Regions from separate parts of the Streptomyces sp. NPDC057280 genome, predicted to be linked through region 2. Evidence: riboswitches for the same ligand, from Rfam matches in the RefSeq annotation. Region 2 holds a riboswitch; the other holds the start of a gene.
The links. Region 2 has a riboswitch for thiamine pyrophosphate ahead of thiO (glycine oxidase ThiO). Riboswitches for the same ligand answer to the same signal wherever they lie in the genome.
Positions count from the first base shown of each region.

Region 1 (3,520 bases), on a different contig from region 2:
CCGCGACTGGTCCGGCTGCACGATCTCGGTGAACGTACGGCCCTTGTCCTTCCCGGTGTCGACGCGGATGGTGGCCTTCTTGCAGGTGCCGCCGGCTTCTTGCTGGGCGGAGGAGCCCTCGGCGGTAGAGGTGTCGCCGGTCGGCGTCTCGCCCGAGGCGTTGACGGACTTGCAGCTCACCTCGTCGACCTTGGTGACGGTGGCCTGTTGGGTCTGCCGGTCGAAGCCGACGCCGGTGCGCTCGTGCGCGGGGGCACCGCCGGGCCACAGCACGGCGAGGCCCACCAGAACGGCGGCGCCGAACGGGATGAGGATCGCCGCGATGACCTTGCGCAGGTGCTGGGAGACGGGGGCTGCGGGGCCGTGGCTGTGACTGTGGCCGTGCGAGTGACCGTGCCCACCGCCACCGCCACCGCCACCGCCACCTCCCGCGCCACCGCCACCTCCCGTGCCACCGGCATCCCCTGCGCCGCTGCCTTCCCTTGGGAGGCCGCCGTGCCCGCCACCCGTGTCGTGGGCGTGCTCGTGGCTGTGGCCGGGTGCGCCGGGAGAGCGGTGACCGGGGTCGTGACCAGGGTGGTATCCGCCGCCGCTTGCCGACCCGCGTTCGACCCGGCCGCCGGGTCGGGGGCCGTGCTCGAATCCCCCGCCAGGGCCGGGCCCGTTCCAGCCGCTCGACCCGGACCCGTTCCAGTCATCCGACCCGGACTCGTGCCATTCGTCCGACCCAGGCCTGTTCCAGTCATCCGGCCCGGGCTGAGCGCCGCCTCTGCGGCCGGGGCCACGGGGTGGCTCGGGCGGATACGGGGGCTGCGGTGTCGTGGTCACCGACCGATCATCGCAAGAACGGCAGGGGCCCCCTGTTCACCGCGCCCGAATTGACGCTAGCGTGGAGCCACCTTTGTACACGCGGGAGCTCGGAGCACCGGGCTGAGAGGGCGCTGACCTCCGTCCCAGCGATGTTTCACGTGGAACGTCGTCACCAGTGAGTGACGTTGCCCACGAAACATCGACAGACGGAAACCGCTGCGTCGACCGCCGAACCTGTTACCGGGTAATGCCGGCGTAGGGAGTAGGTCTCATGACCATCAAGGACGCACGCACGCCTGCCTCCAGCCAGGACGAACAGCTCATCGCGGGCGAACAGTCCTCGGAGAGCGGGAAGTCCATCGGCTGGCACAAGGGGTACGTCGAGGGCTCGCGCCCCGACCTTCGAGTGCCGGTCCGTCAGGTGCACCTCACCAACGGGCAGTCGGTCACGCTGTACGACACATCGGGCCCGTACACCGATCCGCTGGTCGATACCGATGTCCGCCGGGGCCTGGCCCCGCTGCGGGAGAACTGGATCATCGCCCGCGGCGACACCGAGGAGTACGCGGGCCGTCCCGTCCGTCCTGAGGACGACGGCATCAAGCACACCTCGCCGCGGGGCGGCAATCTGCGCAACCTCGACGCGGTCTTCCCGGGGCGGCCCCGGCTGCCGCGCCGGAGCCGTGACGGCGGGGCGGTGACGCAGCTGGCGTATGCGCGCCGTGGCGAGATCACGCCCGAGATGGAGTACGTGGCCATCCGGGAGAACGTGGCGCCCGAGGTCGTGCGGGAGGAGATCGCGGCGGGGCGCGCGGTGCTCCCCGCGAACGTCAACCACCCGGAGATCGAGCCGATGATCATCGGCAAGCGGTTCCTGGTGAAGGTCAACGCCAACATCGGCAACTCCGCGGTCACCTCCTCCATCGAGGAGGAGGTCGAGAAGATGACCTGGGCGACCCGCTGGGGCGCCGACACGGTCATGGACCTGTCCACCGGCCGCAACATCCACACCACGCGTGAATGGGTGCTGCGCAACTCCCCCGTCCCCATCGGCACGGTGCCGCTCTACCAGGCGCTGGAGAAGGTCGACGGCAAGGCCGAGGAGCTGACCTGGGAGATCTACAAGGACACGGTCATCGAGCAGGCCGAGCAGGGCGTGGACTACATGACGGTCCACGCGGGCGTGCGTCTGCCGTACGTCCCGCTGACCGCCAACCGCAAGACGGGCATCGTCTCGCGCGGCGGCTCGATCATGGCGGCGTGGTGCCTCGCACACCACAAGGAGAGCTTCCTCTACGAGAACTTCGAGGAACTATGCGAGATCCTCGCCGCCTACGACGTCACGTACTCGCTCGGCGACGGCCTCCGGCCCGGCTCGATCGCGGACGCCAACGACGAGGCGCAGTTCGCGGAGTTGAGGACGCTCGGGGAACTCAACACGATCGCCAAGCGTTTCAACGTTCAGACCATGATCGAGGGCCCGGGGCATGTCCCGATGCACAAGATCAAGGAGAACATCGACCTTCAGCAGGAGATCTGCGAGGAGGCTCCGTTCTACACGCTCGGCCCGCTGACCACGGACGTCGCCCCGGCGTACGACCACATCACGTCGGGCATCGGCGCCGCGATGATCGCGTGGTGGGGCACAGCGATGCTCTGCTACGTCACGCCCAAGGAGCACTTGGGCCTGCCCAACCGTGACGACGTGAAGACCGGCGTCATCACCTACAAGATCGCGGCCCACGCGGCGGACCTCGCCAAGGGACACCCTGGCGCACAGGAGTGGGACGACGCCCTGTCGGACGCCCGCTTCGAGTTCCGCTGGGAGGACCAGTTCAACCTGGCCCTCGACCCCGACACGGCCCGGGAGTTCCACGACGAGACACTCCCGGCGGAGCCGGCCAAGACGGCCCACTTCTGCTCGATGTGCGGTCCGAAGTTCTGCTCGATGAAGATCAGCCAGAGCATCACGGAGCGGTTCGGTGGTGCGGCGGCCGAAGGGGCCTCGCCGGAGGAGGTCGCGGAGGGGATGCTGCAGAAGTCGAAGGAGTTCGCGGCGAGCGGGAACCGGGTGTACCTGCCGCTGGCGGACTGACGTCCGTCAATTGGCGCTGCTCCGAAGGAGAGTGCCTTCGGAGCGGCGCCATAGTGCGCCAGGGGAAGAGGGGGTGGTGGGGTCTTGATCGTTCTCAAAGTGACGGCTGAGGCGCAGTCGCTGGTGTGGGACGGCGATGAACTGGTCGATGTGGTGGGTGGGGGCCGCCGATGGGGTCCCGACGGCGTGGAGCGGCCTGCTTCGGTCATTTACGGGTCTCCCTTCGACCGGAGTGTCGTCTCCCCGTCCGGTCGCTACTCCGTCATCTATGCCGAGCGCGGTACCAAGGCCCTGCTGCTCGATGGTGACCGGCTCGTCCGGGAGCTGAACCGGAGCTACTACCAGGCTGATGCCTACGACTATCCGGTGGCGCTCGGGACGTTGCGGGACGGCCGCGAGGTTCTGGTCCACTGCCCGGAGGAATACAACGTCCTGGAGATCGAGGACGCGGATTCGGGAGAGCGGCTCACCGATGGCGACCGTCAACCCAAGGACGTCTTCCACTCCCGGCTGGCGGTGAGCCCCGATGGGACTCACCTGCTGTCGGCCGGCTGGGTGTGGCATCCGTACGGGGTGGTCGAAGTCTTCGACCTGACCAGTGCGTTGACCGACCCT
Region 1 is NZ_JBHUYR010000007.1:315,259-318,778, forward strand. Features, by position in the region: gene ACFUO4_RS33795 (YibE/F family protein) at 1-828, opposite strand, end outside; TPP riboswitch at 900-1,089, shown strand; gene thiC (phosphomethylpyrimidine synthase ThiC) at 1,082-2,905, shown strand; gene ACFUO4_RS33805 (hypothetical protein) at 3,005-3,520, shown strand, end outside.
Region 1: another riboswitch for thiamine pyrophosphate. It lies ahead of thiC (phosphomethylpyrimidine synthase ThiC); the one in region 2 lies ahead of thiO (glycine oxidase ThiO).

Region 2 (3,520 bases):
GTCGTATCCACGCAGGTGAGTGTACGAGCCGTGACTGACAGGGCCGGGGGTTCGGGTGAGATCGGGGCGGGACTGAAGCCGAGCTGTGACGGACCTCGCACCCGCTCCCGAATCTCATCGAACGTACGTTCAGAATGCCGGGCGTTCCGGGTCGAGACGCGCCAACCCCTCGGTGGGGGAGGACGCTTCGGCGAAGTGGCGCTTGGGAATCCGGCCCGCCCGGTGGGCCAGCCGGCCCGCCTCGACCGCGTGCCGCATCGCGTGCGCCATCAGCTCCGGCTCATGGGCGCGCGTCACCGCCGAGGCGAGCATCACACCCGAGCAGCCCAGCTCCATCGCGAGCGCCGCGTCCGACGCCGTACCCGCCCCGGCGTCCAGGATCACCGGCACGCGCGCGTGCTCGACGATCAGCTGGAAGTTGTGCGGGTTGCGGATGCCGAGCCCGGAGCCGATGGGGGAGCCCAGCGGCATGATCGCCGCGCAGCCCACGTCCTCCAGCTTCCGGGCCAGCACCGGGTCGTCGTTGGTGTACGGCAGTACCGTGAAGCCGTCGTCGACCAGGGTCTCCGCAGCCTCCAGGAGCTCGATCGGGTCCGGCAGCAGGGTCCGCTCGTCGGCGATGACCTCCACCTTGATCAGGTCCGTGCCGAGCGCCTCGCGCGCGAGGCGGGCCGTCAGCACCGCCTCACCGGCCGTGAAGCAGCCGGCCGTGTTCGGCAGCACCTGGATGCCGAGCTCGGTCAGCACGGACAGGACCGAGCCGTGCACGGTCGGGTCGACGCGCCGCATCGCGACGGTCGTGAGTTCCGTGCCCGAGGCGATCAGCGCCCGCCTCAGCACATCCAGGCTGGGCGCCCCGCCCGTGCCCATGATCAGCCGGGACGAGAACGCCGTACCGCCGAGGATGAAGGGATCGTCGGCCATGGGTCAGCCTCCTTGGACGGCGGTCAGGACCTCGACGCGGTCCCCCTCGGAGAGGGACGTCGACGGCCACTGCGCGCGCGGGACGACGGTTTCGTTGAGGGCGGCGGCCACTCCGGAGGGTGCCGGGGTGAGGGCGCGCACGACGGTGTCGAGGGCCGTGCCGGGGGCGAACTGGCGCGGCTCCCCGTTGACGGAGATGTTCATGCGGGCTGCTCCGTGAGGTGCTTCGTGAATCGCCTGGGGGTGAAGGGGCGGGCCTCGTCCGGGAGTTCACCGGTGGTCAGGGCGTGGGCCATGGCATCGCCGGTGACCGGCGTCAGCAGCACGCCGTTGCGGTAGTGGCCGGTGGCCAGCAACAGCCCCGGCAGCTCGGTCGGGCCGAGCAGGGGCGCGTTGTCGGGGGAGCCGGGGCGCAGCCCCGCGCGGGTCTCCGTCAGCGGCAGCTCGGTGATGCCGGGGACCAGTTCGTGCGCGTCGCGCAGCAGCTCGTACACCCCGCCCGCGGTCACCGTCGTGTCCCAGCCCTGCTCCTCGCTGGTCGCCCCGATCACCAGCTCGCCGTTCTCCCGCGGGACGAGATAGACGTGGCTGCCGCGCACCACGGCCCGCACGGTCCGGCTCAGGAACGGCGCGTACCGCTGAGGCACGGTCAGCCGCAGCACCTGCCCCTTCACCGGACGCACCGGCGGCAGCACGGCCTGGGGGACCCCCGCGAGACGTCCGCTGAGGCTGCCCGCCGCCAGCACGACCTGCCCCGCGCCCAGCCGCGTACCGCCGGTCGTGGTGACGCCTGCGGCCCGGTCCCGCACGACGTCGAGCCGCTCGGCCCAGTCGCGGTGGAACACCACGCCCGCCCGCTCGCAGGCGGCCAGCAGCGCCCTGGTCAGCCGCCGGGGGTCGATCTGGTGGTCGCCGTCCACCCGCAGCCCGCCGCGCACGCCCGGCGCGAGCATCGGCTCCAGACGCCGGCACTCACGCCCCGACAGCCACTCGGACTCCAGCCCCGACTGCTGCTGCAGGGCGTGCAGTTCGCGCAGATGGGCGCGGTCGTCGGCGTCCAGGGCGACGGCGAGCGTGCCGCAGCGGCGGTGGCCGAGGTCGAGCCCGGTCAGGTCGGTCAGCTCGGCCGCGAAACCCGGATAGCGGCGGGCCGAGGCCAGGTTCAGGCCGAGCAGGGTCTGCTCGCCGTAATGGAGTTCGGTGACGGCGGCGAGCATGCCGGCCGCCACCTGGGCGGCCCCGCCGCCCGGTTCGGGGTCCACGACAGCCGTGGCGAAACCGCGCTGCGCGGCCCGCCAGGCCGTGACGAGGCCGATGATTCCGCCCCCGACGACGAGGACGTCTGACGTACGTGAGGACATGGGCGTCCAGCCCCTCCCTTCGCCGGCATGACCCGGATCAGGTTCGTACGGTCGGAGGCCGCCAGCCTCCCTCTCAGCCCGGTGCGTCCGGGCTCCCGCGAGTGCTCTACGTTGGCCACCCTAGCCCGACGTCGTATGTCTCAGTAAGGGAGCCTCTCTCGGTGGCACGCTCGCTCGACGGTCTCGTCCTCGCCCCGGTCGCCGACCAAGCGCCAGGTCAGGTGGGGACCCGGACCCGGTTCACCTACCACGAGAAGGACGGCGAGATCTGGGCCGAGTACGCCGGTGGCGATGTCGTCCGCGGGCACCTGGTGGGCACGCGCGCGGGCGACCGGCTCGACTTCCGGTACGTGCAGCTGAAGCACGACGGGACGACGTCGAGCGGGCACTGCGTGTCGACGGTCGTGGAGCTCGCGGACGGGCGGGTGCGCCTTGAGGAGCGCTGGGAGTGGGAGTCGCAGCCCGGCAGCGGGACCAGCGTTGTGGAGCAGGTCACTGTGCAGGGCTCCTGACTGACAAATTGTCAGTTGTCTATGGTGATCAGGTGAGCGACGAGACGGAGACGCAGGCGCGGCGGCGTGTGGTCGTGGTCGGCGCTGGCATGGCCGGCGTACAGACCGCGGTGGCCCTGCGCGAACAGGGCTTCACCGGCACGGTGACGCTGATCGGCGCGGAACCCCACCAGCCCTACGACCGGCCGCCGCTGTCCAAGGCGGTGCTGCTCGGCAAGGCCGAGGGCTCCGCCTTCGACGTCGACTTCGAGGCGCTCGGCATCGAACTGCGGCTCGGCCTCGAGGTGCTGGGCGTCCGCCCGGCCGACCACGAACTGGACACCGAGGGCGGTCCGGTGCCGTACGACGTCCTGGTCCTCGCCACCGGCGCCGAACCGATCCGGCTGCCCGGCACGGAGGGCGTCCCCGGCGTCCATCTGCTGCGCACCCTCGACGACGCCGAACGGCTGCGCCCGGTGCTCGCCCGGCAGCACGACATCGTGGTCGTCGGCGCGGGCTGGATCGGCGCCGAGTTCGCCACCGCCGCGCGCGACGCGGGCTGCGCGGTGACCGTCGTCGAGGCCGCCGACCGGCCGCTCGCGGGGGCGCTGCCCGCGGAGGTGGCCACGCCGATGGCGGCCTGGTACGCCGACGCCGGGGCCGAACTGCGCACGCACGCGCGCGTGGCCCGCGTCGAGCCCGGTGAGGTCGTCCTCGACGACGGCTCCCGGCTGCCCGCGGACG
Region 2 is NZ_JBHUYR010000002.1:1,273,810-1,277,329, forward strand. Features, by position in the region: gene pknB (Stk1 family PASTA domain-containing Ser/Thr kinase) at 1-11, opposite strand, end outside; gene ACFUO4_RS16300 (thiazole synthase) at 130-924, opposite strand; gene thiS (sulfur carrier protein ThiS) at 928-1,128, opposite strand; gene thiO (glycine oxidase ThiO) at 1,125-2,285, opposite strand; TPP riboswitch at 2,283-2,394, opposite strand; gene ACFUO4_RS16315 (hypothetical protein) at 2,447-2,797, shown strand; gene ACFUO4_RS16320 (NAD(P)/FAD-dependent oxidoreductase) at 2,887-3,520, shown strand, end outside.